4 regions of the Halobacillus sp. Marseille-Q1614 genome follow, and region 4 is predicted to be linked to each of the others. Evidence: predicted binding sites of a transcription regulator. Region 4 holds the regulator's gene; each other region holds the start of a gene.
The links. The regulator LexA, encoded in region 4, represses DNA repair genes until DNA is damaged. The targets are predictions, from matches to a motif close to CGAACATATGTTCG.
Positions count from the first base shown of each region.

Region 1: a site for LexA is predicted at 4,835-4,848, ahead of HUS26_RS09970 (DNA repair exonuclease). Genes of this name have one in related genera too.
Region 2: a site for LexA is predicted at 3,064-3,077, ahead of HUS26_RS05600 (DNA polymerase IV). Genes of this name have one in related genera too.
Region 3: a site for LexA is predicted at 5,614-5,627, ahead of uvrB (excinuclease ABC subunit UvrB). Genes of this name have one in related genera too.

Region 1 covers NZ_CADDWH010000001.1:1,968,226-1,976,005, forward strand. Annotated here, with positions in the region: gene yhaM (3'-5' exoribonuclease YhaM) at 1-545, opposite strand, end outside; gene HUS26_RS09965 (AAA family ATPase) at 681-3,542, opposite strand; gene HUS26_RS09970 (DNA repair exonuclease) at 3,542-4,780, opposite strand; gene HUS26_RS09975 (ABC transporter permease) at 4,898-6,157, opposite strand; gene HUS26_RS09980 (ABC transporter ATP-binding protein) at 6,150-7,049, opposite strand; gene HUS26_RS09985 (YhzD family protein) at 7,198-7,383, shown strand; gene HUS26_RS09990 (enoyl-CoA hydratase) at 7,415-7,780, opposite strand, start outside.
Region 2 covers NZ_CADDWH010000001.1:1,120,511-1,128,290, reverse strand. Annotated here, with positions in the region: gene HUS26_RS05610 (hypothetical protein) at 1-212, opposite strand, end outside; gene HUS26_RS05605 (S8 family peptidase) at 741-1,757, shown strand; gene HUS26_RS05600 (DNA polymerase IV) at 1,800-3,044, opposite strand; gene HUS26_RS05595 (M20/M25/M40 family metallo-hydrolase) at 3,488-4,612, opposite strand; gene HUS26_RS05590 (acyl-CoA carboxylase subunit beta) at 4,686-6,233, opposite strand; gene mce (methylmalonyl-CoA epimerase) at 6,238-7,053, opposite strand; gene HUS26_RS05580 (methylmalonyl-CoA mutase) at 7,069-7,780, opposite strand, start outside.
Region 3 covers NZ_CADDWH010000001.1:495,736-503,515, forward strand. Annotated here, with positions in the region: gene HUS26_RS02370 (heme A synthase) at 1-8, shown strand, start outside; gene HUS26_RS02375 (DEAD/DEAH box helicase) at 276-3,476, opposite strand; gene HUS26_RS02380 (peptide chain release factor 3) at 3,844-5,427, shown strand; gene uvrB (excinuclease ABC subunit UvrB) at 5,697-7,676, shown strand; gene uvrA (excinuclease ABC subunit UvrA) at 7,684-7,780, shown strand, end outside.
Region 4 covers NZ_CADDWH010000001.1:1,331,848-1,339,627, forward strand. Annotated here, with positions in the region: gene HUS26_RS06705 (cytochrome c biogenesis CcdA family protein) at 1-166, opposite strand, end outside; gene HUS26_RS06710 (YneF family protein) at 320-544, opposite strand; gene sirA (sporulation inhibitor of replication protein SirA) at 617-1,024, opposite strand; gene tkt (transketolase) at 1,167-3,164, opposite strand; gene HUS26_RS06725 (DUF896 domain-containing protein) at 3,346-3,579, opposite strand; gene HUS26_RS06730 (recombinase family protein) at 3,656-4,315, opposite strand; gene lexA (transcriptional repressor LexA) at 4,630-5,253, shown strand; partial or broken gene HUS26_RS19985 (transposase) at 5,392-5,741, shown strand; gene HUS26_RS06745 (TetR/AcrR family transcriptional regulator) at 6,065-6,673, shown strand; gene glnA (type I glutamate--ammonia ligase) at 6,729-7,780, opposite strand, start outside.

The sequences.
Region 1 (7,780 bases), 640 kb from region 4:
TTAATCTCTGGATACATATTTTTAAGCTGCTGGGCGATATTTAACATAGAAAAGATATGATGGGCTAACCCTGATACGTAATTGTGGTGGTTTCTTACAGCCGCAGGGTAAGTAAAAAATTCTTCCTGATATTTTTTGACGAAGTGGCGTGTGATTCGCTGAAGGTTAGCGTTTTTCATTTCAAAAATAGCCTCAGTCACTCTTTCCATAAGGTCTTCTTTTTGAACTGGAGCCTTTTCGATAAAGTCCGAAACCTGCACGCCATCAGTAGATTGTACGGGGCGGATGCTATGGATTTTCAATTGGGGACGGTTCCTGAATTGACCGATTTCTCCATGTACTTTGACCAGTTCTCCCTGCTTAAACAGTTCCTCATCTTCCTGTGTAGCTTCCCATAACTTCGAATCAATTTCGCCTGTCGTATCTTTGAGCAAAAGGGTAAGAAAGGGTTTCCCATTACTTGCTACACTTTTGGCGGCTGTCTTTATGAGCAAAAAATAATCGAATACCTCCCCTACCTGATACTGTGCAATGCCTCTTTTCATTCGTTCTCCTCACCTTTCTTTAATCGCTTATTTCTATAAGGTAAAAAGACTGTCCTGGCTAAAGCCAGGGAGCAGTCAAAGATGTATTAATTTTTCAAACATTTTATCATTTTTCCACATATTTTGCGACTAGCCTTATGAGTTTAGCCATACAGACTGAGGCGATTCAAGCTGTTCGGGCAAATCACGCCGCCAAGTAAATAAAATAACCTGCTGCGTGTTTGCCAGCTCTTCGATTATTTCAAGCATTACATTCAACCTCGATTTATCAAAATGTACGAAAGCATCATCAACAATAAAAGGAACCTGCTGATGGCCGGAGAGAACCTTAGCTAGCGCCAGCCTTAAAGATATATAGAGCTGATCGGCAGTGCCGCGCGACAGTTCATTTGTTAAGTAATATTGTCCTGCTGCGTCTTTCACCCTAATTTTACCCGCATTCCTATCGAGGTTTATTGCAGTATACCTTCCCGCCGTTAATCGGGAAAAGTAAGCGGACGCCTCTTTTAGCACATTAGGTAAATAATTGTGTTGATAAGCTTCTTTCGTTTTCTTTAGAACTTCTAAGGCTACTTTATGTGCAGCCCAGCGTTTCGTTTCTTCCTGAAAAACCTCCCGCTCTGCAGCATATTGATGATTCAGTTCAGACAATCTTTCAGAGCTTTCAAGCTGCTGCAGCTGGTGTTCTGCATCAGCTCTCTCTTTTTGACAATCGCTTAATTTTTCTTTAAGCTCTTCGATTACTTTTTCCTGCTTGTCTGCTTCCATAAGAACGTCTGACTCTCGGATCGGAGCATCCCATACATTAAACAGGTGCTGCTCTTCTTCAGTCAGCATCAGTTGGACCTGCTGAACGACGGACTGCTTCTCCTGCCAATCTTTACTTTTAGATTGGTGGTGTTCCACTATTTTATAAAAATGCTCCGCATCCACCGCGCCGGCTTTATGGAGAAGGGAGTCCAGCTGATCATATAGAGGAGCTAATTCCTCCTCTAATTTTTCTTTCTGGGCAGTCAGCAGCATACTTTCCTTTTCCAGTCTCTTTAGCTCTTTCGTTTTTTGGACTTCCTGCTCATGGAAATCAGTCAATTTTGTGAACCTTTGTAAATGGCTTTGCTGACCATCTTCCCAATTACAGGCCCGGAAAAACCCATCAAGCCTTTCTTCTATTCCAGTAAGTTGCTTATAACAGGTATGCAGCTCTTCTTTTATCTTTTCAATGGACTGTTGTTTTCCTTTAAGCTGTCTGAGGAGGTGGTACAGCTTTTCCCAATGATCGATATGAAGCTTCGTAAGAAAAGGGTAATCTCTGTATTGCTCATCTATCGTATTGCCAAGCTGGTTCTGCCGGTCATCCAGCTGCTTTTGGCGCTCCTCGATCCGGACTTCCTCCTGTTGAACCGACTTCCAATTCTCCATTAGATACAGATATTCACCTTTTGTCTGTTCATACTTCTGAAGTTTCTCCCTCGCCTCGTTGTAAGCTTCCTTAGAAACAGGCTGACTGGCTGACTTTCCCTGCTCTTTGCTTTGAAGCTTCATGGACACAAGAACGGCCAAGCTTAATATTCCTCCTGACAACAGCCAAATCGTTTCCAATGTCAGAAACGTCAATAGCCAGCCTGTCAAAAAGATTAAGCCAGCGCCCGCATAAAAAAGTGTTGAACTTTTTTTAGAAGCTAAAGAAGAAGCAGCCGTCTGTGAATGAATGTAAAAGTCAATTAGTTCAGAATTCCTTTCTGCTTCTTTTTCACTGATGGACTCGTTTTTTAATTCCTCCAGCTGGCGTTTCGTCTGGGCTTTTTGTTGACTGAGGGTTCGTTCCTTTTCATGCCACTGCACTGTGTCTGCTTGGAGTTTACGAGTTTCTTCCCTTAAGCTTCGCCACTTCTCTTCTAAATAGAACGGGAACTCATAAGCAGCTAAGTCGAGTGAAATACCGGAGCCAGTGAGTTCTGTTTCAAGCTCTCCTTCTAACTGGTTGATTTGCTGCTCGAGCCTGTTTTTATTTTCGAGATTCCTTTCATATTCTGTCTTAAGTTTTAACAGTTCTTCTGCTTCATCGTAAGAATAGTCAGCCCGGCTTGAAGTGATATACTTCGCTTCCTCCCTATTTTCCTGAAGCTGAGCCGCTGCGGCATTTAGTCTGCTTTTAAGCGGCAGGATCGTTTCCTGAAGGTGGCGCATTTGATCATAAGCATCGTCCGGCAGCTGATTTTCCGGCTGACTAACGTTTTTAAGCTGATGGAAGCGTTGAATAACAGGCAGGGTTTTTTTCAGTTGGGATAATTGACTGGCATATCCTCTTTCCTTTTCAACCCGCTCATTTAATTCGTTGATCTCCTTATTTAAAGCCTCTGTTTTTTCAAGAGTTTGCTGGTAATTTCCTACTTCCTGCTCAGCTTGACGCCGCTGCTTCGTAAGCTGTTCAATCTTCTCGAGATGCTGATTCAATTTTGGGTTTCTTCCTTTTGGTTTAAACTGTGAATCTAACTCTTTTTCTAATGTTTTCGTCGTTTCATAAATCTGGTCAGAGCCCATGAGCCCGACATTTAATAAGACTTCGCCGAGTTCATCGCCAGTTAACCGCTGCAGCTGGAGCAGATCTTCCGCATTAAAGCTGTAAATCGACTGATAAACAGTTTTAGAGATTCCTCCGAGAAGTTCTTTCAAAAAAACTTCCCCATGCTGCTCGCCATTCTCCAGCCGGCAGATGGCTTCCCCGAGGTCCCGGTCATGAATTCTTTCTACTATAACCTCGCCATGCTTCTCTGTTTCTACGGTTATGTTTCCTCCAACAGAGCCGCCGGACTTTGGCTGGTAAAATTCTCTTTTTCTAGGCGGAAGGCCGAAAAGAATGAAAAGAAGATACTGCTGAATCGTTGATTTCCCCGCTTCATTATCGCCCATTATAACCGTCAGTGGAAACTCGTCTAAAGTCACCGAGTAATCTTTCCATTTACCAAATCCGTAAATATGCAACGATTTAATCCGCATCACTTCTTCTCTCCTTTTAACAGCTGCTGAAGGACCAATACCTTAGCGGCTTCCATAATTTCCTTTCTGTCACTTTCAGTCAGCGGATCAATTGCTTTAGAAGCACGTCTCTGCCTGTATAATGGCGATAAATAATCATGGAAACCATCCTCTCCCATTTCATCTAAATGCCGCAGAAACTCCCCGGCGAAATGCGGACTCTCCTTTAATTCCTGTTCGTCCCACGTCACCTTATCTTCCACGAGGACTTTATCGATCCAAATCCACGGCTGATCGAATTCCTCCTCTTCATTGAGGATGTCCACCCACTGGCCGACAAGTCCCTCTGACTGCCATTTGGTTAATTGCCCCTGCTCAGCTTTTAACGTCACTGTAAGTATGGCAGGGGCTTTTTTAGAAACCTGCTGTTTTGCCTTAATCAGAATTTCTTCAAGCTGCTCCGGATGCTGGATGGCTCCGCATTCCTGCACTGCTGATTCGTACGTAAAAGAATGCAAAGGAAGAAAACTTAATTTGAAATTTGTTCCTTCCGCTTCTACTAAATAACAGCCTTTTTCACCCGGCTCCTTAATCGATCGGCCTTGAATATTGCCGGGATAAACGATGTATGGGTTATCTGCAAGAAACTGGCGCTTATGAATGTGGCCAAGCGCCCAGTAGTCCATCAAAGCATTCTGAAGTTCATGGATTTTAAACGGAGCATAAGACTCATGTTCATCTGCTCCTTCTACACTTCCATGAAGGGTACCGATGTGAAAAGCAGGATTACCTGTCTTTTTATATTGAGAGGTTTTATTTTCAGTAACTGATTTCTCCACATAGCTGAATCCATAAAGGTTGGCAATATGCTCTTCCCCTCTGTAAAAGGGAAGCACCGTAACATCCTGTTCATCAAAAATATGAACATTGTCTGGAAAAGACAGCGGGTAGTGAGCCCCCTTCATATAATCATGGTTTCCATAGCTGATAAACACCTGAATGCCGTAATGCTTAAGCCTATTAAAGCCATCACGAAGCTGCACCTGGGCTTTTAAACTACGCGTTTCTTCATTAAATAGGTCACCAGCCACAACCAGAAAATCAACATGATGATTAATTGTCTGTTGTATTAAGCGGTCAAAGGCTTCAAATGTAGACGCACGCAATTTGGCAAGTAATTCTTTCGGCAAGTGGCTTTTACTTTTAAACGGACTGTCTAAGTGTAAGTCCGCACTATGTATAAATCGTAAGGATGACATCCTCTTCGTCCCCCTCCTGTTCTGCTTTACTTATAGTTTAGCAGAGAAAAAGAGCGAATGCACGTTCGATTAAAGACATTCAAAAAAGCGCCTCTCCTGTAGAGAAGCGCCTGTAGTTTATTTATCTTTTCCTGTCATCTGAATCGCTTTTTTTACATCTTTTAAGGAAGATGTTCTACCATACATAAGTACTCCGCCTTTATAAATTCTCGCACCAATAACAGCCAGTAAAACAATAGAAGCCACTAGAACTCCAACGGATAAAATCACTTCCCACACAGGGATATCCAGCATACCTATTCGTAAAAACATAAGCAGTGGAGAGAAAAATGGAATATAGGATGTAACAGTAATAAAAGTGGCATCTGGTTCATTGAGACCAAAAATGGCAATAAAGAACGCGATAATAATCATATAAGTCATCGGCGCCACCATTTGCTGTGCATCTTCTAAACGGCTGACGAGTGAGCCTAAAGTAGCCGCCAGAGTCGCATATAAGAAGTAGCCGAGGATGAAGAACAGCAGCCCGTAAGCGATTATATCCAACTTTACATTAGTAAGACCTACCGCATTTAAAAAGGAGCCCTCGCCCGAGTTCTGCTGAATGCCCAAGTAGCCTACACCAATAATTAATGAAAACTGCAGAAGGCCTAATAAAGCAATTCCGGTAATTTTTGCGAACATCTGCGCAATCGGAGAAACGCTTGAAATGAGAATTTCCATCACGCGGCTTGATTTCTCTGTCGCTACTTCTGTAACAATCATATTGCCGTAAAGCAATACCGATAAATAAAGTAAAAACAGCATGACATATACAACGCCCTGCGTCTGAGCCATTTCTTCAGCTGTGCTTCCTTCCTCACCTAAAGAAACCTCATTAAAAGCAGGCGGCGTTTGAAGAGCGGCTAATACGGCCGGATCTACTTCCGCTTCACTCGAGATCGCCCCCATTTTTACCTGTTGAAGTGACTGCTGAACAATCTCATTATCCATCGGCGGCAGACTTTCCACAGTATAGTAATTCGCCTCCGGAAGACCGCTCTCCCCTTCAATCAGCTCAAGGGCCGCAGTATCTCCCTCTCCTTCTTCTACTTCCTGCTTAATTTCATCAACAGGCTGATCTGCTACTTCAGCTGAGAAAGATTCACTAGCATTTAAACTTTCGACAAGACCGTCAGCCCATTCTTCATTCTCACTTAATACCATTATGCTCGTTTGATCGGATTCACCTTCCCCGCTATCGAAAGCTTCCATAATCGTCTGGATATTAGTGATTAGAAAAATAAGCGACAGCGTGACGATCGTCGTAATAATAAACGACTTCGTCTTCACGCGTGAAGCAAACGTGTGTCCTACCATAATTAGGAATTTATTCATACGAATCCCCCACCTTCTCAATAAAGATATCATTTAAAGAAGGTTCCTCCAGATCGAACGTGCGCACAAACCCCCGCCCATTTAGCGCCTCAAAGATCTTCTGGGAGACCTCTTCACTTTCTACTTGAACTTCACAGCCTTCACTGAACTCTTTAAATTTAGTCACGCCCGGAATATCCTTAACGAACTCTAAATCAAACTCAGCATTTAAGCGGACATTTTTCTTCCCAAATGAGCGCTTAATCTCTTTAAGACTTCCGTGAACGACCGGTTTTCCGTGATGCAGTATGCATAAATGCTCACACAGCTCTTCCACGTGTTCCATACGGTGGGAAGAAAAAACGATCGAAGTTCCTCCTTCCTTCAGCTCAACCACTGCTTTTTTCAGCATTTCAACATTTATTGGATCAAGTCCTGAGAACGGCTCGTCCAATATTAGAAGCTTCGGTTTATGCAGAACGGCAGAGATAAACTGAATTTTTTGCTGATTCCCTTTTGATAAGTCTTCTACCTTTTTTGTTTTATAATCAGGAACTTTAAATTTATCCAGCCAAATGTCCAGTTCTTTTAAGGCCTCACTCTTGCTCATCCCCCGAAGCTTCGCCAAATATACGAGCTGGTCCTGGACCTTCATCTTTGGATAAAGCCCGCGCTCTTCGGGAAGATAGCCGATTAAATGGCTCTGATCATAGCCAATATCCCCGTCCTGCCACGTAATCGTTCCAGCTGTTTCCTCAATCAGTCCAAGGATCATCCGGAAAGTTGTTGTTTTCCCGGCTCCGTTCGCCCCTAAAAAACCGAAAATCTGCTTTTCGGGAATTTCAATTGATAAATCGTCTACAGCAGTAAAATCTCCAAACTGCTTCGTTACATTATGTAGTTTTAAAGTCACAGCTTCCTTCCCCCTTCGTCGATTTATACGGCTGAATTAGATAAATAGTTTCATTTTTCTTGAATAAACAAGCAGGATTTTACGACAGGCTCATCTAATGTAATAATATGATTAGTCATTCATTTTTACCTTAAGGAGGCCTATCCTAGTGAAAAAATATTTCTTAACAGTATTTGAAAAGAACGGTACAAACCTTCTAGATGAATCATTTGAAGCTGAAAACGATAAAGATGCGAAGCAGATTGGTACTCAAAAATTAGAAGAAAAAGGATATTTAGAACATACTCATCGTTGTGCAGCTCCAGAAGGACATCTCGTTTTATTTCACCGCTAAACACAAAAAAGTCGCCTTTAAAGCGACTTTTTTAATGCCCGGAAAACTTGGGCTTCCTTTTTTCTAAAAATGCCTGAATCCCTTCTTTATGATCCGCCGTATGACGAAGCTTCCACTGGGATTGTCTTTCTTTCGATAAATACTGAAGCAGCCTGCCCAAACTGTAGTTATTATAAATTTTCTTTGTAGCAATCATCGACTGAAGCGGTCTTGCCGTCCATTCCGCAGCTAGTTTTTCCGCAGCCTGGTGTATATCTCCTTGAAACACCAAGTCAACCAACTGAAGCTCTTGCGCTTCCTTAGCACTCAGCTGTTCCCCTTTCCAGGCGAAGTGTTTCGCCCGATGTGTTCCCAGCCGCTGTTCTAAAAAGAAATGTCCGCCTCCATCTGGTGCCAG
Region 2 (7,780 bases), 210 kb from region 4:
CGGCGGCTCACTTTTTCAGCCATATATTGAAGCTGACTCACTGTAAAAGAGGTGTAGTGACTCTCTGAAGGCTGCAGAATACCGGCATCAATCAATGTGGTAATATAAAAGTGTTTCATTTCATAGACCGCTTTTCGAAGATTATTTGGTTCTTTAATATCCATTAACCAGCTGCTTTCTTCTTCCCAATCGTTAACTCTTTTGTCGTTCAATACGTAAACCTCCCTTAAAAATTCTTCACTAACGACAGGATTTACGGAATATGGATTGCCAGCGTATTCTCTGGATGAACAAGTATCTAAGTTGGATTATGTCTATCATAAAGTATTTTTTTTACAATGTCAGTCTTTATGTAAGAAAACCTGACACAACTTATTAAAGATTACTTCTAAAGTGTTATAAATCCTTACATAAAAAAGCACTCCTTACAAGAAGGAGTGCTTTTTTCCTATTTCATCAGTGGTAGCCATTAACTACCTCATCCAGTTTTCCAGTCTCTGGATCTATAACTAATTCTTGAACCGGTGTGCTTCCTATAAATATAAAAATCTCTATCTAATACTATTACCTTTCTGATCCGAATTTGAAAAGGGGAGCTGTTCCCCTGTCAGATGACTGAATAACTCATCCTTTTAGACCATGTGTTCGCCATTATTTTAGCCTATAATAAAGATAATACATGTTTTATCCCATTTCATCCATTTATGTCCAGTGTCGATAATTTAAAAGGAGGCAGATTAATGAGTAAAATTAGACTAATTCCTTATGAGATTGACGAAATCTATGAGTCTACCACAGAGGTACCAGAAGGTGTACACCTCATTCAAGCTCCTGATGCATGGGAAGAAGCCGAACAAGGAAAAGGAAACGTCATCGCGATTATTGATACAGGCTGTCAGACTGATCACCCTGATCTCAAAGACCGAATTGTTGGCGGGCGTAATTTTACCGACGATTACAACGGGGATGAAAACAATTATGAAGATAATAACGGACATGGCACCCATGTCGCGGGAACAGTTGCCGCTTCTCCCGTGCAGGATAACGGTGTTTACGGTGTAGCTCCATCGGCAGACTTGCTAATTATTAAAGTACTGAGCGAGGATGGAAGCGGTGAATATCAGTGGATAATCGACGGTATCCATTATGCCATTGACTGGGAAGGCAAAAACGGTGAAAAAGTACGCGCCATCTCCATGTCACTTGGTGGCCCGACAGATATTCCTGAACTATATGAAGCTGTAAAAAGAGCCGTTGATGAAAAGATTTCTGTTGTCTGTGCAGCAGGAAATGAAGGCGATGACCGTCACGATACGAATGAACATGGGTATCCTGGTGCCTACAATGAAGTCATTCAGGTCGGCGCGATTAACTTTAAAAAGGAAATTGCTCCTTTTAGCAACTCTAATGATGAAATTGACGTCGTTGCTCCCGGTGTCAACATTTTATCTACGTACTTAGAGGGCAAATATGCCAAGTTATCCGGTACTTCGATGGCGACCCCTCATGTATCAGGCGCTCTGGCCCTGGTCGCAAATATTTCAGAAAAACAGTTTAACCGAAGACTTACGGAAGCAGAATTATATGCCCAGCTGGTACGCCGCACTGTGCCGCTTGGCTATCCTAAATCTGCAGAAGGGAACGGTTTATTAGCTTTAGACATATTAAACCAGTTTGAAAGACTTTTTCAATCCTTCACTCAAACGTATAAGTCCGTTTCATCAGATAAAATCCGCCCGGCCATCAAACGCAGCTAATACAAAAACCGCCTGTTCCTTTCATTCGAACGGGCGGTTTAATTATTTCCTGTAATCATCGAGAAAATCTTTTTGAAAGCTTGTCGTCACATGGTTGTCTGACCTATTTTCGAGCTTTTTAAACGTTTGGGGTCCGAACTTTTCAGAAAGGGTATCGACAGCTTTATATAATTTTTCTTTTTTGGCTTGTTCTTCATAATTAAAGAGATTCAGCTGCTGACTGACTTCAGCCTCCTCAGCTAGATCCTGTGCGGTTATCCCTAGAAGCCGGACCGGTGATTGATTCCAATGCTCATCAAATAACTGCATGGCCATTTGAAAAAGGTCTTCTTTACGGCTGATATAATCGGAAAGCTGCCGGCTTCTCGTCACCGTTTTTCTGTCGTGATAACGAATCATGATCTGAATGTTTCGTGCAAACACTTTTTTATTCTTCATCCGGGCTTCTACTTTTGATGAGAGCCGGTGAAAGACCTGGCGGACCTCGTAGTCGTCTGTTGTATCCTGCGCTAACGTTGTGGAAGTCCCGATACTTTTAAATTCGTGGACGGCTTCCGGGTCTACCGGACGGTCATCTGCTCCATTGGCCCGGTTTTGAAGGCGTTCTCCATTAATGCCGAGAATCTGTTTTAATTCAAAAACTGGATGATGTGCTAAATCCCCGATCGTATTTATCTTGAGTCTCCTTAGCTTTTCGGCTGTTTTTTCGCCGACTCCATACATCTCTTCAATCGGCAGCACCCATAATTTTGTTGGCAGGTCTCTTTTTCTTAAGATCGTAATTCCCATCGGTTTTTTCATATCCGAAGCCATTTTAGCCAGGAATTTGTTAGGAGCAATTCCGATGCTGCAAGGGAGATCAAGTTCATCTTTAATTTTCTGTTGAATATATCGAGCGAGTTCCGGAGGTGTCCCTTTTTCATGGCAGTCTGTGATATCCATGTACCCTTCATCGATGGATACCGGCTGAATGACCTCTGTAACCTCAGATAATATTTTAAACATTTCCTTCGAGGCCGCCCTGTACCTTTCAAACTTCGGCTTTCTCACAATTAAATCCGTGCACAGCCTTCTGGCTTCACCGACAGGCATGGTTGTTTTCACTCCAAACTTTCTCGCCTCGTAGCTGCTTGTTACAACGATTCCCCGCCGTTCCTCAGGATTCCCCGCGATCGCTAACGGCTTCCCTTTTAATGAAGGATCATACGCCATCTCTACGGAGGCATAAAAACTATTCATATCGACGTGAAAGATGACACGGCCATTCTTTGGGTACCATTTAGACATGGAAATCCTTCCTTTTTTTCGAACGTTCGTTCTTATATTATATCATAAAATCAAATAGCTGAAAGCTCATAAAAAAGCAGGGAGGCTTTTACACCCCTGACTCAACTAGTGTAAAAGCATCATTACATACAGTATTTCTTCCATTCGCAAGAGCGAACACCGTTTTACTTTCCTGCGGCCCTGCATGATGTGGGGCGCTCAGTGTTGCACATGACGTGCCGAACTTAATCGAACATCCTCTTTCCTAATTGAGCTACCCGCGCTGCTCCGGGGTCTTTGCAGGCCGCTTTAAGCAGGAGTTCCGCCGATTTCCATGGCTGCTTCCATGTTACTAACCGCAGCAACTATCTTTATGAAGAGCCGAAAAGGAAAAATCCCTCGGAAATTATTATTTCTTCGAGGGATTTCATATTATAAAGGTGCTTTTTAGGACACCCTTTTTATTACTGTCTGGCTGTCTCTTGGATAATGGAGGTGACAAGCTCTGCCGCTTTCTCCAATTCTTCAATCGGCATTCGTTCTTTTGTCGTATGGATTTCTTCATAACCCACAGCAAGATTTACCGTCGGGATTCCAAAGCCTGCAATAATATTCGCATCGCTTCCTCCCCCGCTCGTTAATAATTCGCTTTCTCGTCCGATGTTTTTTGCAGCTGCTCTCGCTATTTCTACTACCTGATCACCGGCTTGATGCTTAAAACCAGGGTACATTACTTGAATATCCAGTTCCACTTCTCCGCCCATTTCCTCTGCGGTTTCAGTAAATGCCTTCTTCATTTTTTCCACCTGGGCTTCCATTTTTTCCGTAACTAAAGAACGAGCTTCAGCAATAATCTCGACGTAGTCGCAGACAATATTCGTCTGTTGCCCGCCTTCGAAACGACCGATATTTGCCGTGGTCTCATCATCAATGCGGCCTAAAGGCATCTTTGCGATCGCTTTAGAAGCCAGAGTGATAGCTGAAATTCCTTTTTCAGGCGCTACCCCGGCATGTGCTGTTTTGCCTTTAACAACCGCTTTTATTTTCGCCTGCGTTGGTGCAGCAACAATGATATTTCCGACTTGTCCATCACTGTCAATCGCATAGCCGAATTTAGCTTTTAAGTGCTCCTGATCGAGAGCTTTCGCACCGACAAGTCCGCTCTCTTCGCCCACTGTAATAACAAATTGCAGATCACCGTGTTCGATGTTTTGCTCTTTAAGCGTTCGGATCGCTTCAAAAATAGCTGCAATCCCCGCCTTATCATCAGCACCTAAGATTGTCGTTCCATCTGTTACAACATAGCCATCTTTTACTGACGGCTTAATTCCCTTCCCTGGAACTACTGTGTCCATGTGGGAAGTAAAATAAATCGTGTCGATTCCTTCTTTATTTCCTTTAAGGCTGCAGATCAGGTTTCCTGCTCCGTGTTCTGTTTTTGATTTAGCATCATCTTCGATAACCTCTAAACCAAGGTCTTCAAATTTCTTCGTTAATACTTTTGCTATGTTACCTTCATCTTTCGTTTCAGAATCAATCTGAACGAGTTCTAAAAATTCTTCTAATAAGCGTTCGTTATTAATTTCCACCTTGTATCGGTGCCCCTTTCTTTGTCTATGCACTCCACTAAGTACGTTAGCTTAAGCTTGTGTAAGCTGTCAATTATAGTGGAATGTTTCCATGTTTTTTATAGGGACGTTCCTCGTGTTTGTTCTTCAGCATATCAAGAGCCTGGATCAGTTTAACTCTCGTCTCACGCGGATCAATAACGTCATCTATCATTCCAAGGCCTGCGGCCACATAAGGATTTGCAAATCTTTCCCTGTATTCATTAATCTTGGCTTGTCTTGTCTCTTCAGGATGATCGCTTTCTGAAATTTCTTTTGCAAAGATAATATTAGCAGCTCCTTCTGGGCCCATAACAGCAATTTCAGCATTCGGCCACGCATATACAAGGTCTGCCCCGATCGATTTACTGTTAAGAGCCACATATGCACCGCCATATGCTTTACGTGTAATTACAGTCAGCTTTGGAACCGTTGCTTCAGAATACGCGTATAAAATTTTCGCCCCATGACGAATGATGCCTCCATGCTCCTGTTTAATCCCCGGGAAAAACCCTGTCACGTCTTCAAAGGTAATGATCGGGAGGTTAAAAGAGTCACAAAAGCGGATAAAACGTGCAGCTTTATCACTTGAATTAATATCGAGGCCGCCTGCCATATATTTCGGCTGATTGGCTACAAGACCAATCGTCTGTCCTTTTAACCGGGCAAAACCGACGACAATATTTTTAGCGAAGTCTTTGTGAATCTCAAAGAAAGATTCTTCATCGGCCACTTCATTGATTACTTCCCTGACATCATAAGGGCGGACCGGGTCAAATGGAATTTTGTCGGCTAAATTCGGAAGATAATCATCATCCTCATTAGTTTCTGCAAGCGGCGGCTTCTCCTTACTGTTTGCCGGGAGATACTCAATCAGATTCCGGACAGCATCAAGAGCACCTGCTTCATCTTCTGCTTTAATGTGGGCATTGCCGCTCAGGGTATTGTGTATATGAGCTCCTCCTAGATCCTCTGAGCTTATTTTCTCACCAGTCACGGTTTCAATAACCTTTGGACCTGTAATAAACATTTGAGAAGTTTTCTCCACCATAATAACGAAGTCAGTAATTGCTGGAGAATAAACAGCACCGCCGGCACATGGGCCCATAATGACACTAATCTGCGGAATGACGCCGGAATAAATGGAATTACGGTAAAAAACCTGTCCATAGCCGTCTAACGAGGACACACCTTCTTGAATTCTGGCGCCGCCTGAATCGTTTAAGCCGATAAAGGGAGTGCCGTTTTTCACTGCTAAGTCCATAACGGCTGCAATTTTTTTCGCATGCATTTCTCCAAGCGCTCCGCCAAACACTGTAAAGTCCTGAGCAAATAAGTAAACAGACCGTCCGTTCACCTTGCCGTAGCCAGTGACGACTCCTTCACCCGGAGCCTTTTTGCCATTCATGCCAAAATCGTCATGGCGATGCTCAATAAAAGGATTTAATTCAACAAATGACCCTTCATCCACTAAGTAATCAATTCGCTCTCTGGCAGTCCATTTGCCTTTCTCATGCTGCTTGTCAATCCGCTCGTCACCACCACCGAGCTGAACTTGTCTTCTTTTATCATATAATTCGTTTATCTTATCGTACATATCCATTCAACTAATCCTCCTGATTTGGTTGACATAGCTCAAACATGACGCCTCCGGCTGCCTTTGGATGCAGGAAAGCTACCTGGCTGTCATGTGCTCCTTTTTTCGGTTCGTTATGAATCAGGGACACCCCTTCTTCTTCATATTGTTTGAGTCTTGAAGCAATATCATCCACCTCTAAAGCGATATGGTGAATACCTTCTCCTCTTTTAGTGATAAATTTTCGAACGGGAGATTCATCGCTGGTCGGTTCTAAGAGCTCAAACCTGCTCTCTCCGATCCGTAAAAAAGCTACTCTTACCTGCTCGGATTCCACCTCTTCCACAGACTCTAATTGCAAGCCGAGCGTGTTCTGGTAAAAAGGCAAAGCGCTTTCAATACTTTCTACAGCAATTCCGATATGGGACACTTTCTTAGGTGCCTCCCGTGCTTCATGATTCATTAACTGTTTAATATAGACCGCAATTGCATCGGTCGGTGAACCGCTTGTGAAAATCTTCTGCACACCGCTCTCTTCAAGAAAAGGGATATCTTCCGCCGGAATCACCCCTCCCCCAATCACAGGAATATCAGAAGCATTCTCCACAGCGAGAGCTTCGACCACTTTAGGAAATAGTGATTTATGTGCACCGGAAAGCGACGAAAGACCGACGACGTCGACATCCTCCTGAACAGCTGCCCTCGCAATTTGAACAGGGGACTGCCTGAGCCCCGTATAAATCACTTCCATACCATGATCCCGTAACGCTTGAGCGATAATAAGAGCACCCCGGTCGTGCCCGTCTAGACCTGGTTTTGCTATCAATACCCGTATTGGTTGTTTCATTCCCCATCCACCTTCCTACATTCCCGTATATTCGCCAAATTCTTTCCTAAAAACATTGGCAATCTCGCCAACGGTGGCGTAGGCTTTTACAGCTTCCACGATATATGGCATGACATTTTCACTACCTGCTGAAGCCTGTTTTAAAGCCTGCAAGCATTCATTTACTTTTTCCTGCTGGCGGTTGTCCCTAATTTGTTTCGTCTGCTCGACCTGCTCAAACTCGAGCTGTTCATCCACTTTTAATAAGTCTGGGTTTATTTCTTCATCTAACTTGTAGTCATTTAAGCCCACCACGATATCCTCTTTCGCCTCGATCCGTTTCTGGGCATCATAGGCTGACTGGTGAATTTCGCGCTGCATATATCCTTCTTCAACAGCTTGAACAGCGCCTCCCATTTCTTGAATGCGTTCTAAGTATTGTCCGGCTTCCTTCTCAATTTGATCCGTAAGTGCTTCCACATAATAAGAGCCTCCGAGCGGGTCAACGGTATCTGCCACTCCGCTTTCCTGTGCAATAATCTGCTGGGTTCTTAAAGCGATTCGCGCTGAATCTTCTGTCGGAAGCGCTAAAGCTTCGTCTTTAGAATTCGTATGAAGACTCTGTGTCCCTCCCATAACGGCCGCTAATGCCTGCATCGTTACTCTGACAATATTGTTATCAGGCTGCTGGGCGGTCAGTGTACTGCCTCCAGTCTGGGTATGGAACCGCATTTTCCAACTCTTTGGA
Region 3 (7,780 bases), 840 kb from region 4:
TTGCATAAAAAAGGAGGATGTCGCGAATAACTCGACATCCTCTTTTTTTGTTTTTGATTCCTAACAGGGGGGCGGATTATGAGTAAGGAATTGTGTCAGAAAAACAATTGTTAATATTTCGCTTATATGTGGTATGGCGTTAATATCGCGAGACTCCTGCTTAAAAAACGAGCGACCCGAGACCTCGCAGAGTGGATTTCGCGAGGAGGCTCGGGCGTTCGTCTGCGAAAAAGCGAGTGGTATTCGGTCCAAGAAATAAAAATCATGAGCCTTTTCTATTGAAATAGTTCTCGGATTTCCTGTTCGCTTAGGGATGTAAGCATTGATTCTCCTGGCTGGATAATCTGGTCTACTAAATCCCGTTTTCTCTGCTGGAGCTGGAAGATCCGTTCTTCAATCGTTCCTTCAGAGATCATTCGAATCACTTGAACAACCTTTTCCTGACCGATCCGGTGAGCGCGTCCTGCTGCTTGTTCCTCAATCGCCGGGTTCCACCATAAATCATATAGAATGACAGTGTCAGCACCTGTTAAGTTAAGCCCTGTCCCTCCAGCTTTTAGCGAAATAAGGAAGGCATCTTTTTCTCCTTCATTAAATCGTTCCACCATCTCAAGACGGCGGTCACTCTTCGTACTGCCGTCTAAATAAAAGAGGTCCAGCCCTTCGTTTGTCAGTTCCTGCTGAAGAATGCGAAGCATACTGGCGAATTGGGAGAAGATGAGAACACGGTGACCTCCTTCTTTCAATTCACTCGTCAGCTCTTTCAACTGCTCAAGCTTCCCTGATGTTCCTTCGTAGTTTTCAAGGAAGAGGCCAGGGTGGCAGCAGATTTGACGTAGACGGGTCAGTCCCGCTAATATCTCGAGTTTGCCCCGCTGCAGCCCTTTCGCTGCAATCGTCTCCTGCACATCTGACTGAATTTTTTCCAGGTAGCCTAAATAAACTTCTTTCTGCTGGCGCGACAATTCTGAGTATTGGACGGTTTCTATCTTATCCGGCAATTCTTCTAACACTTCTGTCTTCATTCTTCTTAAAATAAACGGACGTGTCATGCGGGCGATTTTTTCTGGCTTCATTTGCAGGAACTTTTTCTTGCTCGTATAAAAGCCGGGCATGATTGTCCGGAACAGCGACCATAACTCCTGCAGTGAATTTTCAATAGGAGTCCCGCTTAATGCAAAGCGATGGGACGCTTTTATTCCGCGTACAGCCTGCGATGTTTTTGTAGATTCATTTTTAATTGCCTGGGCTTCGTCTAAAATCATCGCATGAAACACCCGTCCTGAATAGAATTCGGCATCCTGGCGAAGAAGAGGATAGGATGTAATTAAGATATCTACATCACTCAACTCAATCAGTTCACTGCGGGCGGCTGGGTCGCCAGTAATCACCTGGACAGTTAGTGAAGGAGCGAATTTTTCAATCTCCTTTTTCCAGTTGTAAACGAGCGAAGCAGGCGTCACAATCAGTACGGGCTGCTTCAGCCGTTGTGCTTCCTTTTCATAAAGAATAAAAGCAATGCTCTGCAGTGTCTTTCCAAGTCCCATATCATCCGCGAGAACACCACCAAGCCCGTAAGTTGCCAGTGTTTTTAACCAGCGGAAGCCTGTCAGCTGATAGGACCGGAGTTCAGCTTGTAAGTTATCCGGCGGATGAATGTTAAATGTTTCCGGGGATTTCAGTCTTTCAACAAGCTGAGTAAAACGCTCGTTTCGCTCAGTGTCTTTTAAGTCGAGAGTATCGTTCACCTGCAGACTTCTTACTTTAGCCACTTGAAGCTCAGAGTCTTTAATATCACTTGAAGATAATTCGAGCTCATCGGCCAGTGAGCGAAAGCGTCTGAATGATTCTGACGTCAGGGAAAGCAAAGATCCATTTGATAAACGATAGTAACGTTTCTTCTCGATAGCGGCTCTTAAAGCGTTCGTTATGTCATCGTCTGAAATTCCTTCAATTTCAAATCGGATATCAAGCCAGCTGCCTTCTGATTCAATATTCACCGAAGGGATCAGCTCATGAGTCTGATCTTCAATTAAAGAGCGTACAGAAGAAGATGTGTACACATGGGCCAGCTCATTTAACAGGGGAAGATACTTCGTTAAAAACTCATCTAGCGCTTCATCATCTTCGATATAAACTGTCTCTCCGTCAAATTTGAATTCGGCTAGTTCAATGATATGAATTATCGATTGTTCAGTCTGCCGATCCCGCTGAATGATTTGCGATTGACCGGGTGGGTAATGAAAAGGTCTGATCACATGGTCTCCGTAATGGAACTGAACATCTACCGTTAGAGTCCAATGATTAAAGTCCAAATAGATTTTCGTTTTTAATTCTTCCTGGACAATCTTTTCCCTTGCTTTTTCATCCAGCTGTACATCGGCAATAGATTCGAGCTCAGGAAGAACATAGGAAACGATTCCTTCCATATCCGTGTGACCTACTGTGTGATTTCCATTGGAGTTATAAGGGAGCAGCACATGAAGGGAGCGGATTACCTCTTCTTTTTCCGGGTCCAGTGTATAGAAAATGCCTCTTTTATATAGGAAGTGGTATTCTTTCATATATTCAAGTTCCTTCAACTGGTTCAGGCGCAGGTGGTACATGCCTCTTTCTTCAGAAATATAGAAATCAAACTTCGGCATTTCTTCGATTAACTGAAGCTGGCCCACAGGCTCTCCTCGTTCATAAACCTCACAAAACTGCTGGGATAATTCTCGTAAAAGCTCAGGAGCCATGGAAGGAGAGATCGTCAGCTGACGCTGCTCCCCCGTATTCCAGTGGCGGTCGTAAAACAGCTCCTGTTCATAGCTTTTATATAGTTTCTGGATAATCGCCGCATCACGAGCGTCCAGCAGGTGATCAGCTGGGTCAAACGTGAATTTTTTTGATATCCGATAAGGCTTATGCTGATGGATATGAGTTAACAGCTCACGGATGTCTTTAATGACATATGGATAATCTTCTCCAAGCTTTAACTCAACACTTAAACTTTTGCTTCCTAATATATTTTGCACGTGCAGATAATATTGAATGGCGAGAGGTTTTTTCTGACTCTCGCTGTACCTGCTTTCCTGTCGGTCGCGAAAAGTTTCGAATAACCTTGTAGCAAACACGCGGTCTACTTGATGATTATTCGGCTCTACAGACGGCTCTGTTTTTGAAGTGAGCTGCGGAGCTGCTTCCACGATTGCCTGCTCGCGGATCGCGCAAAGAACGGCCGCAATATGCTTACACTTATAGTAGGTTTCATAAGCAGGGCACTCGCAGCGGGCTTCTAAATCTTCATCTTCAAAAAAGAAAACACGTACTTCATAATCATGAGTACCTGTTACGACAGCGCGCCATGAACGAATTGCACTATTATGCGTAAGTCCGTAAACTTTGCCTTGTCTAAAGTACTGCTCGCCTCGTTTATAAAAAGCAGATCCGGTGATTTTGATAATATCTTTAGGTTGTAATAGGTATGACTGCATAGCTTGCATCCTAACTAGATTATTTTCTATAAGTATAACAGGTTAAAAGGTAAAATATCGCCTTGGGCAAACCGTCAAATTAAATACTGTCAGCTTTCGGATATAAGGGCGCAAATCAGGAAATACTGGCGAGTTTTCAATTATACTTGCTGAAGCCGCATTTTTACAGGCGAATTGCCTTTAGGAGATATCCACCCCTTATTGATTTTAGCTAACGGGTATGCTAACTTTCAAGATAGAGATTTACAAATTTTTTGAAGCCGCTTTTTAAGTGAGCGGCTTTTGTTATGGAGTGAAGAGGCCGATGTAAAACGTATATCCTGCCGAATAAGCAGCCGATTTAAATTAAAAAGTGGAGGATATGACGATGACGATAAAAGATGAAATGAAAAAACGGCGGACGTTTGCTATTATTTCCCACCCCGATGCGGGTAAAACGACAATGACAGAAAAAATGCTGTTGTTTGGTAATTTAATACGATCGGCCGGAACGGTAAAAGGGAAGAAATCAGGAAAATTTGCTACATCAGACTGGATGGAAATCGAGAAACAGCGTGGAATTTCCGTTACGTCGAGTGTAATGAATTTCGCTTATGAAGGCTATCAGGTAAATATTTTGGATACACCGGGGCACGAAGATTTTAGTGAAGATACGTACCGGACATTAACAGCTGTAGATAGTGTGGTCATGATTATTGATGGGACGAAAGGGATCGAAGCCCAGACGCTGAAACTGTTTAAAGTATGTAAAATGCGCGGAATTCCGATATTTACTTTTATAAATAAAATGGACCGTGAAGGCCGTGAGCCGCTGGACCTGCTTGAAGAAATCGAGTCGACACTCGACATCGAAACATATCCGATGACGTGGCCTGCTGGCATGGGGAAACGCTTCCTTGGTGTCTTCGACCGTCACAATGATCAGTTCGTTCAGTTTACAGGAAATGAAAGAGAGAATTATATTCCTTATGAAGAACTGGACCAGCACCCTGAGCTTATAAAAAATGCAACGTATCAGGAAGCTAAAGATGAAATGGAACTAGTCGATGAAGCAGGAGACGGCTTTGACCTCGACAAAGTGATGAAAGGCGATCAAACTCCTGTATTTTTCGGAAGCGCCTTGGCTCCTTTTGGTGTAGAGACCTTTTTCAATACGTTTATAAAATATGCGCCTCAGCCAGCACCCAGGCGTTCTACAGAAGGAATTGTCTCACCGGAAGATGAGGAATTCTCAGGCTTTATTTTCAAAATTCAAGCCAATATGAATCCACAGCACCGTGACCGAATCGCCTTTGTGCGGATTTGTTCAGGAAAATTTGAACGCGGCATGAACGTCACGCTGTCTCGTACAGGTAAGACATTTAAGCTTTCCCAGTCACAGCAGTTTGTTGCTTCCTCAAGAGGTACCGTAGAAGAAGGATATGCGGGAGATATTATCGGGATTTATGATCCGAATGTTTACCGAATTGGAGATACGATCCTGACAGGCAAGCAGAAATATGAATATGATGAGCTGCCGCAGTTCCCTCCAGAGCTTTTCAAAAAAGTTACGGCGAAAAACGTAATGAAAGCGAAACAGTTTAAAAAAGGACTTGAACAGCTTGTCCAGGAAGGTGCCATTCAGCTATTTAAGCATTATCACTTCGAGGATTATATCATTGGTGCGGTCGGCGAGCTTCAGTATGAAGTCTTTGAGTATCGTATGAAAAACGAATATAATGTAGAAGTAGAGCTCGTACCAATGGGTGAGCGGATTCCACGCTGGATCCCTGCCGATCAGGTGGATGAGTCCATGTTTGATGAACGTAATATGCTTGTTCTTGACCGTGAAGAAAACCCTGTTGTTCTATTTAAGAACGATTTCTCACTTCGCTGGTTTAAGGATAAACATGAAGATATAGAGTTAATTGATCTTTTTGAAGTAAACCAGTATGACCAGTCATTTGAATAAAGATTTAGAAAAGCCTAAGGATCCCTTAGGCTTTTAGTTTTTAATACAAGGAAAATAATCATAAAAAGTTGAGCGTACCTCTCTCAGCGTAAGGGGGCATGGAGATCGTTCGCTTTTCCCGCCTCTTTGTCCATTTTAAGCAAAGGACTTCTTCTACAACTATTTAACAAAGCAAAAACAAAAGAGCGAATGTTTGTTCGTTAGAGGTTAGAATGGTAAACTTATGTGGTAAACTATCTTTGAATGAGTCAGGATCGGAGGATTGTGTCATGAACAATCAATTTGAACTAGTTTCAGAATATTCCCCTCAAGGTGACCAGCCCCAGGCAATTAAGGAGCTGGTTGAAGGCATAAATAATGGCAGGAAACATCAGACGCTGCTCGGAGCAACAGGGACGGGTAAGACGTTTACGATGTCTAATGTGATTCAGCAGGTGAATAAGCCGACACTGATCATTGCCCATAACAAAACATTAGCGGGACAGCTATATAGTGAATTCAAGGAATTTTTCCCAAATAATGCTGTGGAATATTTTGTAAGCTTCTATGATTATTATCAGCCGGAAGCGTACGTACCCCAAACCGATACCTTCATTGAAAAAGATTCGAATATAAATGATGAAATAGATAAACTGCGGCACTCGGCGACAACCTCGTTATTTGAGAGAAATGATGTCATTATTGTAGCCAGTGTTTCTTGTATATACGGCTTAGGTTCTCCGGAAGAATACAGAAGTCAGGTGGTTTCTATCCGGCCGGGAATGGAGAAAGATCGTGATGAATTGCTGCGTTCATTAGTGGATATTCAGTATGCCCGAAACGATATTGATTTCCAGCGCGGTACGTTCCGCGTGCGCGGAGATTCTGTTGAAATTATTCCTGCTTCCAAGGAAGAACATGCGATTCGGGTTGAGTTTTTTGGTGATGAAATCGACCGTATCCGTGAAGTGGATGTTTTAACAGGAGAAGTCGTAGGTGAACGTGAACACGTAGCGATATTTCCCGCTTCCCACTTCGTAACGCGGGAGAACAAGCTGAAAAAAGCGATTAAAAATATTGAAGCAGAAATGCATGAGCGAGTTAAAGAATTAAAAGATCAAAATAAACTTCTGGAAGCACAGCGGTTAGAACAACGTACACGATATGATCTTGAAATGATGGAAGAGATGGGCTTCTGTTCAGGCATTGAGAATTATTCCAGACACCTCACCTTCCGTGAAAGAGGAGCCACTCCATATACACTGCTCGATTTCTTCCCCGAAGATTCATTAATAATGGTTGATGAATCACACGTTACACTTCCGCAGATTCGTGGAATGTACAACGGAGACCAGGCGAGGAAACAAGTGCTTGTCGACCATGGATTCCGTCTGCCGTCAGCTCTTGATAACCGTCCGTTACGATTTGAAGAGTTTGAAAAACATATCGACTTTATTACGTATGTTACTGCAACTCCTGGGCCATATGAACTCGAGCATACGCCGAAGATGACAGAGCAGATTATCCGTCCGACAGGGCTGCTTGATCCTGAAATAGAAATTCGTCCAATACATGGACAGATTGACGACTTGATCGGAGAAATAAATATTAGGAAAGATCGAAACGAGAGGGTACTCGTAACGACTTTAACGAAGAAAATGTCCGAGGACTTAACCGACTATTTAAAAGAAATTGGTTTGAAAGTCGCTTATCTTCACTCGGAAATCGACACGTTTGAGAGGATCGAGATTATCAGAGATTTACGTTTAGGAAAATATGATGTCCTCGTAGGAATTAACCTCTTAAGGGAAGGGCTCGATATTCCTGAAGTTTCGCTCGTAACGATCTTAGATGCAGATAAAGAAGGCTTTTTACGTTCAGACCGATCCTTGATTCAAACGATTGGACGGGCGGCACGTAACGAGAACGGACGTGTCATAATGTATGCAGATAAAATTACGAAATCAATGCAGTACGCGATCGACGAAACTTACCGCCGCCGTGAAAAACAAATTGCGTATAACGAAAAACACGGCATTACACCGAAGACGATTAAGAAAGAAATTCGTGACCTGATTTCAGTATCAAGTGTTGCTGAAGATGAAGAAGGCTACTTAGCAGATAAGAAGCCGTCTAAGATGACGAAGAAAGAACGTTTGGAATTAGTGGACAATTTAGAAACTGAAATGAAGCAGGCGGCCAAAGATCTGGACTTTGAAAAAGCGGCTGAACTGCGCGATGTTATTTTGGAACTAAAAGCGGAAGGATGAGGAGCTTATGGTCAGTAAGAATATCAGCATAAGAGGTGCTAGGGCTCACAATCTTAAAAATATAAATATCGATATCCCTAAAAATAAACTCGTAGTAATGACAG
Region 4 (7,780 bases):
TATGTAACAGGCTCCGCCTTTTCAGCATCCCATTATCCTCTTTTAATTCACTGACACTCATCCCGGTAATATAGGAAAGAAAAGCCGGGTACAGCGGCAGGACGCATGGGGAAATAAAAGAAAGAAACCCTGCCCCAAAGGCTAAAAATACGTTAACGTCTGTCATATTATTATGTCCCCTATCATTAGTTTCGACCCTATTGTATCAAACACCGCCGTAAAAAACGATCAATGAACTGTGAACATCTGGCGACTATTATAATTTCCATATAAAAAGCCTTTACTGCTTTTAATGACAGTAAAGGCTTGCCTATGATTGCTATTTCATTTGGTTGTTCATCGCACGCATCATTTGATTGATCTTCTTCTGTGACGGCTTTTGTCCCATTTGCATCATCAAAGTACGCAGCATTTGCTCATTAATAGGCGGGTTCTTTTTCAAATAATTCATCATGTACCTTCTAGCGATGAAAAAGCCTAAGGCTACTCCACCTACAAGCGCTAATAGAGCAATGATGATGACCCATACGATACCCAAAGTCATATCAACGTCTTCCTCCTTCGTGTTGTCTCCCATAACAGTATAGTAAAAGACCTTGATGAATACAACAGGCTTTTACGATAACAGACGCTGACGTATAAAAGGGGAAATCCATCCGTAATGCTCGCCGCTTTCTTCTACGATAAAAAACGATTGATCACACATTCTTAACGGTTGAAATAAAACCCGTTCCGCTTGCCAGAGGCTGTCACACTGAAATAGACAACAGCATTTCTTATCTTCTAGTATATCATAATTCCTTAAACAATCGAATAATTGACTATTTAAATTTGAATGGCTGCTATGGATTTTTTTCAGCCAGTCTAAAAACGAGAAATGGTTCGTGATGTAGTCTAGTTGCTGTTTGTAAATATGAGAATGAGGAAAGTCGCTGCATTCCTCAAAAAATCTCTTCAATATATCTACCTTATAATAGTAGTGTTCGGTTACTTCTCTTTTTATAGCATAGACTGCAAATTGCATATAACCAATCCTCCTTGCAAGTATTATAGCGAGCAAGGAAGGATAAGTTTGTCACTTTTTGTCACTGAATTTAGAGTACTTTTGTCATATTTTCAATTATGTAAAAGATGCTGCTGCCCTTAGGCAGCAGCTATTCTCTCTATTATCCCATTAAGCTTTCAGCATGCTTAACGACATTCTCTACGTTGAAACCGTATTTCTCAATGACTTCGTCTCCAGGAGCAGAAGCACCAAATGTATCAATGCCGATTACAGCTCCATCAAGTCCTACATAACGTTCCCAGCCAAAGGACGCTCCCATTTCAATAGCAAGACGCCGTCTTACGTCTGATGGAAGTACACTTTCTTTATAATCTGAATCCTGTGCTTCGAATCGATCGAAGGAAGGAACACTTACGACACGGACGTCATAGCCTTTTGTTTTAAGCTCTTCCTGTGCGCGTACGGCAAGCTGTACTTCAGAACCTGATGCAAGAAGGATACCATCAGGCGTGCTCTTATCAGAATCACTTAGAATATAAGCGCCTCGCTTCACACCTTCATAGCTTGTACCTTCTAAAGTAGGAAGACCTTGGCGAGTTAAGACAAGTGCAGTCGGTGTTGTGTTGGACTCAAGAGCCAGTCTCCACGCAGCGCTTGTTTCGTTTCCGTCAGCCGGGCGCATAACCGAAAGATTCGGCATTGCTCTTAGAGAAGCCAGCTGTTCTACAGGCTCGTGTGTAGGACCATCTTCACCAACAGCAACAGAATCGTGTGTTAATACATAATTAACCGGCAGATTCATCAGCGCTGATAAACGAAGAGCCGGACGAAGATAGTCGCTGAATACGAAGAACGTACCGCCATAAACTTTTAAACCGCCGTGAAGCGCCATACCGTTTAGTGCAGCAGCCATTGCAAATTCACGAACCCCAAACCAGATGTTTCGGCCAGCATAATTCTTGCGGGAGAAGTCGTCTTCATCTTTTACAGCCGTTTTGTTGGATCCGGCAAGGTCTGCACTTCCGCCGAAGAAATAAGGAATCTTCTGTGATAGTGCATTAATCGCTTCACCTGAAGATGCTCGAGTTGCCAGTTTGTCTTCACCGACTGTGTATGCAGGAAGTTCTTTATCCCATCCTTCAGGAAGACGTCCGTCCATCGCTGCTTCAAGCTCACCGGCAAGCTCTGGGTAGGATTCTTTATATTGTTTAAACAGGTCGTTCCACTCCTGCTCCTTCTTCTCGCCATTAGCCTGAACTTTATCTTTAAAGTCCTGATATACTTCTTCAGGCACATGGAAAGGCTCGTCGTGGCCCCACTTATAGTATTCCTTCGCTGCAGTTGCCTCTTCTTCCCCTAGCGGAGCACCGTGAGAAGCTGATTTACCAGATTTATTCGGTGAACCATAACCGATGATCGTCTTCACTTCGATCATTGTCGGCTGGTCTGTATTCATTTTTGCCTGTTCAATCGCTTTAGCAATACTGTCTGTATCTGTTCCGTCTTCTACACGGATTACCTGCCAGCCATAAGCTTCATAACGCTTTTCAACGCTTTCGCTGAAGGAACGGTCAAGATCCCCGTCTAAAGAGATATCATTGGAGTCATAAAGAACAACGAGTTTTCCTAAGCCTAAGTGTCCGGCTAATGAAGCAGATTCCTGAGAAACACCTTCCATTAAGTCACCATCACCGCAGATTGCAAAAGTATAATGATCGACAACATTGTAATCATCACGATTGTATTTAGCCCCAAGGTGAGCTTCGGCCATAGCCATACCTGCAGCCATAGCAAGACCCTGACCTAAAGGTCCTGTCGTCGCTTCCACCCCATCCGTGTGACCGAATTCAGGGTGTCCAGGTGTTTTAGAATCCCACCGACGGAAATTCTTAAGATCTTCAATAGTTACCTTATATCCTGATAAGTGAAGCAGGCTGTATAGAAGCATAGAGCCGTGCCCCGCTGAAAGTACAAATCGGTCACGGTTAAACCAATTAGAGTTTTTCGGATTATGATTCATGAACTGTGTCCACAAAGTATAAGCCATAGGTGCGGCACCCATCGGCATCCCCGGGTGTCCAGAGTTTGCTTTTTCTACCGCATCAATGGTAAGAGTTCTAATCGTATTAATCGAAGTTTGTGCAAGGCTGTTTGCCATTTGTTTAGTTCCCCTTTCTGGTTTCGTATGTAACAAGTATTATCCTATAATGAAAAACCGCTTGTGACAAGCAATGTTACCGAAAACTCGCGAATTTATGCATTTTTCTAACAAAAATTCTCAAATCCACCAGGAAATAATAAAAATTCCGCACCTCATCAAGGTGCGGATGATTTAGGGTTTAGTGTTTCTTTTCTTTTTCCTGCATGTCTTTCAGTTTTTGAGGGGTTACATCTTTGCCGTTAGGGTCAACGATTTTCATCCCTTTTAACTGATTTTTAAAAGACTTTCGTACATTTTTTAAATATTCTTGACGAAGGTCCTGCTGTTCCTTTTTCTCAGCTTCGGTTAATCCCTTATCTTTTGATTTATGAGAAAGCTCGTTAATACGCTCCAGCTTTTCATTCGTAAGCATGCGCCATTCTCCTCCTTTATAGGATCAAATGAAAAAGACAAGAAGCTTTCTTCTTAAGCCTCTTGTCCTCCTTATTTTAACGGTTTTCTTTATCGTTTTCAAGCGAGATAAACTCTTGATACCTGCGGTGCACGGTGGCTTTTGAAACATTATACCCGAGCCCCCTCAAAGTGGCTGCTATTTCATGGAAAGTAAGCTTGTTTTTTTTAAGCCTGACTACTTCCTCGACCGGAAATTCCAGCCGCTCCCGTCCAGGCGATAAATGCTGGTTGGACAGGTTTTTCTCAGGAATATACCCTTGTTCAACCGCCCGCTTCATCCCGCGTTTAATTTTCATATTATGTATCTTCCGCTGATACTCTTCAACAATACCGACGATTTGTAAAACCATCGAATCAGACTCCGACATCTGCATTTCCCCATGATCCGTTAACGTAAATATTTTTATGTTAAGTTTATGAAGCTGATGAAACAAAGCTATTTTTGTATTTCCTCGCCCGAGCCTCGTTTCATCCTGAATCATGAGAATATCTGCTTCCTCTCTTGAAAAAGCTTCAAGCAAGCGGAATACTCCTTCTCTCTCAATGTCATATCCGCTCGCCTGTTCAGATATACACTCAATGACTTCTATAGAATACTTCTCAGCCAATGACTCAAGCTCCGCTTTCTGACGAGCCAACGAAGTCACCTGCTCTTCTTTTTCTGTGCTCACCCTGCAATATAGAATCGCCTTCACTTCTTCTCCCTGCCTTACTATATCTATTTATTTGATAAGCGTACTATACACTCGTCACCATAGAATAGTAAAGAAAAGCCAGGCTCGCAATAAATAATAGAATATAAGTGACATCCAGCATAGACATTTTATTAAACATAATACCAACCTCCGATTCGAACTTTTGTTCTTAGAAACATTTGTTCGCTTTTTATAACTTTATTATATACGAACGTTCGTTCTTGTCAATGGTTTTTTTCGAACGCTTGTTTGTATTTTTAAATCTATCATGATAGAATGTATGTAATTAAATCCTATGTTCGAGGTGTATAAATATGAATAAACTTTCTAAAAGGCAGCAGGAAATACTAGATTTCATTAAAGAACAAGTGTTACTTAAAGGTTATCCGCCTTCAGTAAGAGAGATCGGCCAGTCTGTCGGATTAGCATCAAGCTCTACTGTTCACGGGCACTTATCACGATTAGAGAAAAAAGGATTCATCCGCCGCGACCCGACGAAACCTAGAGCCATTGAAGTTATCGAGCTTGAAGAAGAGAATGCCATTCCTAAGAGCGAAGCAGCTTATGCTCCTGTTATTGGTAAAGTTACGGCAGGTTCGCCTATTACAGCGATCGAGAATATCGAAGAATATGTCCCGCTTCCTGACACACTGGCGGGTCCTGAGGACACTACATTTGTTCTTGTCGTTCAAGGAGAAAGTATGATTGAAGCCGGAATTTTAGATGGAGATATGGTAATTGTCAGACAGCAGACAACAGCTAACAATGGAGATATAGTTGTCGCAATGACAGAAGATGAAGAAGCAACGGTAAAGCGTTTCTTTAAAGAAAGTAATCATATCCGCCTACAGCCGGAGAATGCCACAATGGATCCCATTATCTTGAATGATGTGAGTATTTTAGGTAAAGTCGTAGGTTTATATCGGACGGTGCATTAAGTTTAAAAGATTCCCTTTCACTACTTGCAGAAGGGAATCTCAGGCTGTCGAGAAAGTTCTCGACAGCCCTATTTTTTTGGTCTTTTTCAAAAATTTGATCTCTTTATGCCCTGAAGATAGATTTCTTTGGAAAAGGTGATTCCTTTGTTCCAATTAAGAAATGATCGGCAGATTGAAATGGAAATGGTAACGTTAGAAGGGCTTGTGCCCGAAGACCAGATTGATCAATACATAGATTTCTCCTTTACCTAGAAAAAGTACGTCCGTTTTATTCAGAAGACAATGGTCGTCCATCTCTTGATCCTCTTGTGCTATTCAAAATGAGATTCATCGGTTATTTGTACGGCAGCAGTTCCGAGCGTGAGTTAAAAAGACAGATTCAGCCTATGTAGCTTATCGCTGGTTTTTTGGGGTTGAACTTAACTGATCGTAAGTCTCATCACTCCACCATTAGCCTGAACCGTCAAACACGATTTAAAGAAGCTGAATGGTATTACCTATTAGAATGAAGAATTTAAACGCAGGAGGTCGCCATACGCTTTCCCTTCAATTGAAAACCATGCTTTAAATTTGATATGCCGAAAGCCCAGGTTTTCATTTTTTATCAGCTTGTGATTTTGAGTATCCGCAATGCAATACCATAAATACAAAAAGAAGGCATTAGAGGAAAATAGAAAAGATCTGCGTACTCCATTTTTTAAGGGGTACATTTTTATTAAATTAACATGACTAGTGTCAATGACTATAGTCATTGACTTGAATTAATGACTTCAGTCATTTATAATTCAGCTAAGAAGGGCGGGTTATAACAATGAAAAACAAACTTTCCTCACGTCAGAAAAAAGCTCTCCATACTAGAAAATCTCTTGCGGAAAGTGCGGTTAAATTGTTTAAGGAAAAGGGATATGAAAATGTTAACGTCGAAGACATCACACAGCTTGCAAGGACTTCCAAGGGGTCTTTTTATACGTATTTCAAGTCAAAAGATGAGGTAATTTTAGATCACTACATGCAGATTGATGATGCTTACGAAAAAGCATTAACGGAGCAGCCCGACGGCCGGTCAAATGAAGAACAGCTTTTAACCGTCTTACAAGCAGGCTTATTATTTTCTGAGAATCTTGGACATGAATTCTTGTCTATTGTTCTTTCTAATCAGCTTACTGCAAATAACGAGGAATCGTTAATTATAGGTAAAGAAAGAAAACTATATCCAATAACCACTAACATTATTGAACAAGGAAAAACGAGCGGGGAATTCAGATTTTATGGACCTACCGAGGACTTTGTAGAAATGACACTACTATTTTATCGCGGGCTGGTTTTTGAATACTGCCTTATGAAGGATCCGGAAATCAAACTCACCCTCTATGCTGCAGAAAAAATAAGAACCTTTATACGAAAAATGCTGATCAGCTAGCTTTCGCCTTTTTAGAGGAATAAAAAACTGGATGCCTCGGCATCCAGTTTTTTTATTAATACTGCTGAATATATTGTTCGCGTTCCCATGGGTGAACTTGTGTACGGAACATGTCCCATTCGATTTCCTTCGCTTCTACAAAGTGTTCGAACAGGTGCTCACCTAGAGCTTGAACCATAATTTCGTCTTTTTGAAGTTCTTCTAATGCATCATAAAGAGTGGCTGGCAGGTCTTGTACACCGTGAGCCTCACGCTCTTTTTTATTCATCACATAAATGTTGCGGTCTACTGGAGATGGAGCTTCCAGTTTGTTCTCTACCCCGTCAAGTCCCGCTGCAAGCAGTACAGCCATCGCAAGGTACGGGTTAGCGGCAGGGTCAACACTGCGCACTTCGATACGTGTGCTTAGCCCGCGTGAAGTCGGCACACGTACAAGCGGGCTTCGATTCTGGCCGGACCAGGCAACATAACAAGGAGCCTCATAACCAGGAACCAGACGCTTGTAAGAGTTAATTGTAGGGTTCGTTACAGCTGTAAAGTTTGTTGCATGCTTGATGATTCCAGCCGTGAACTGGTAAGCTACCTCTGAAAGCTGCTCTTTTCCATTTTCGTCAAAGAAAGCATTCCCGTCTTCGTTAAATAAGGACATGTTTGCGTGCATTCCTGATCCGTTTACACCGAACAGCGGCTTAGGCATAAATGTCGCGTGAAGTCCGTGCTGACGGGCAATCGTCTTAACGGCAAGCTTAAATGTTTGAATATCATCACAGTGCTTGACCGCATCGGAATATTTAAAATCAATTTCGTGCTGCCCAGGAGCTACTTCGTGGTGGGAAGCTTCAATTTCAAAGCCCATTTCCTCAAGCTCAAGTACAATATCACGACGGCAGTTTTCACCTAAGTCTGTAGGTGCAAGGTCAAAGTATCCGCCTTTATCGTTAAGCTCCATAGACGGCTCGCCTTTTTCATCTAATTTAAACAGGAAAAATTCCGGCTCTGTCCCAATGTTGAATGCGGAGAAGCCAAGCTCTTCCATTTTCTTAAGGTTACGCTTTAAGTTATAACGAGGGCATCCTTCAAAAGGAGTTTTGTCTGGATTATAAATAT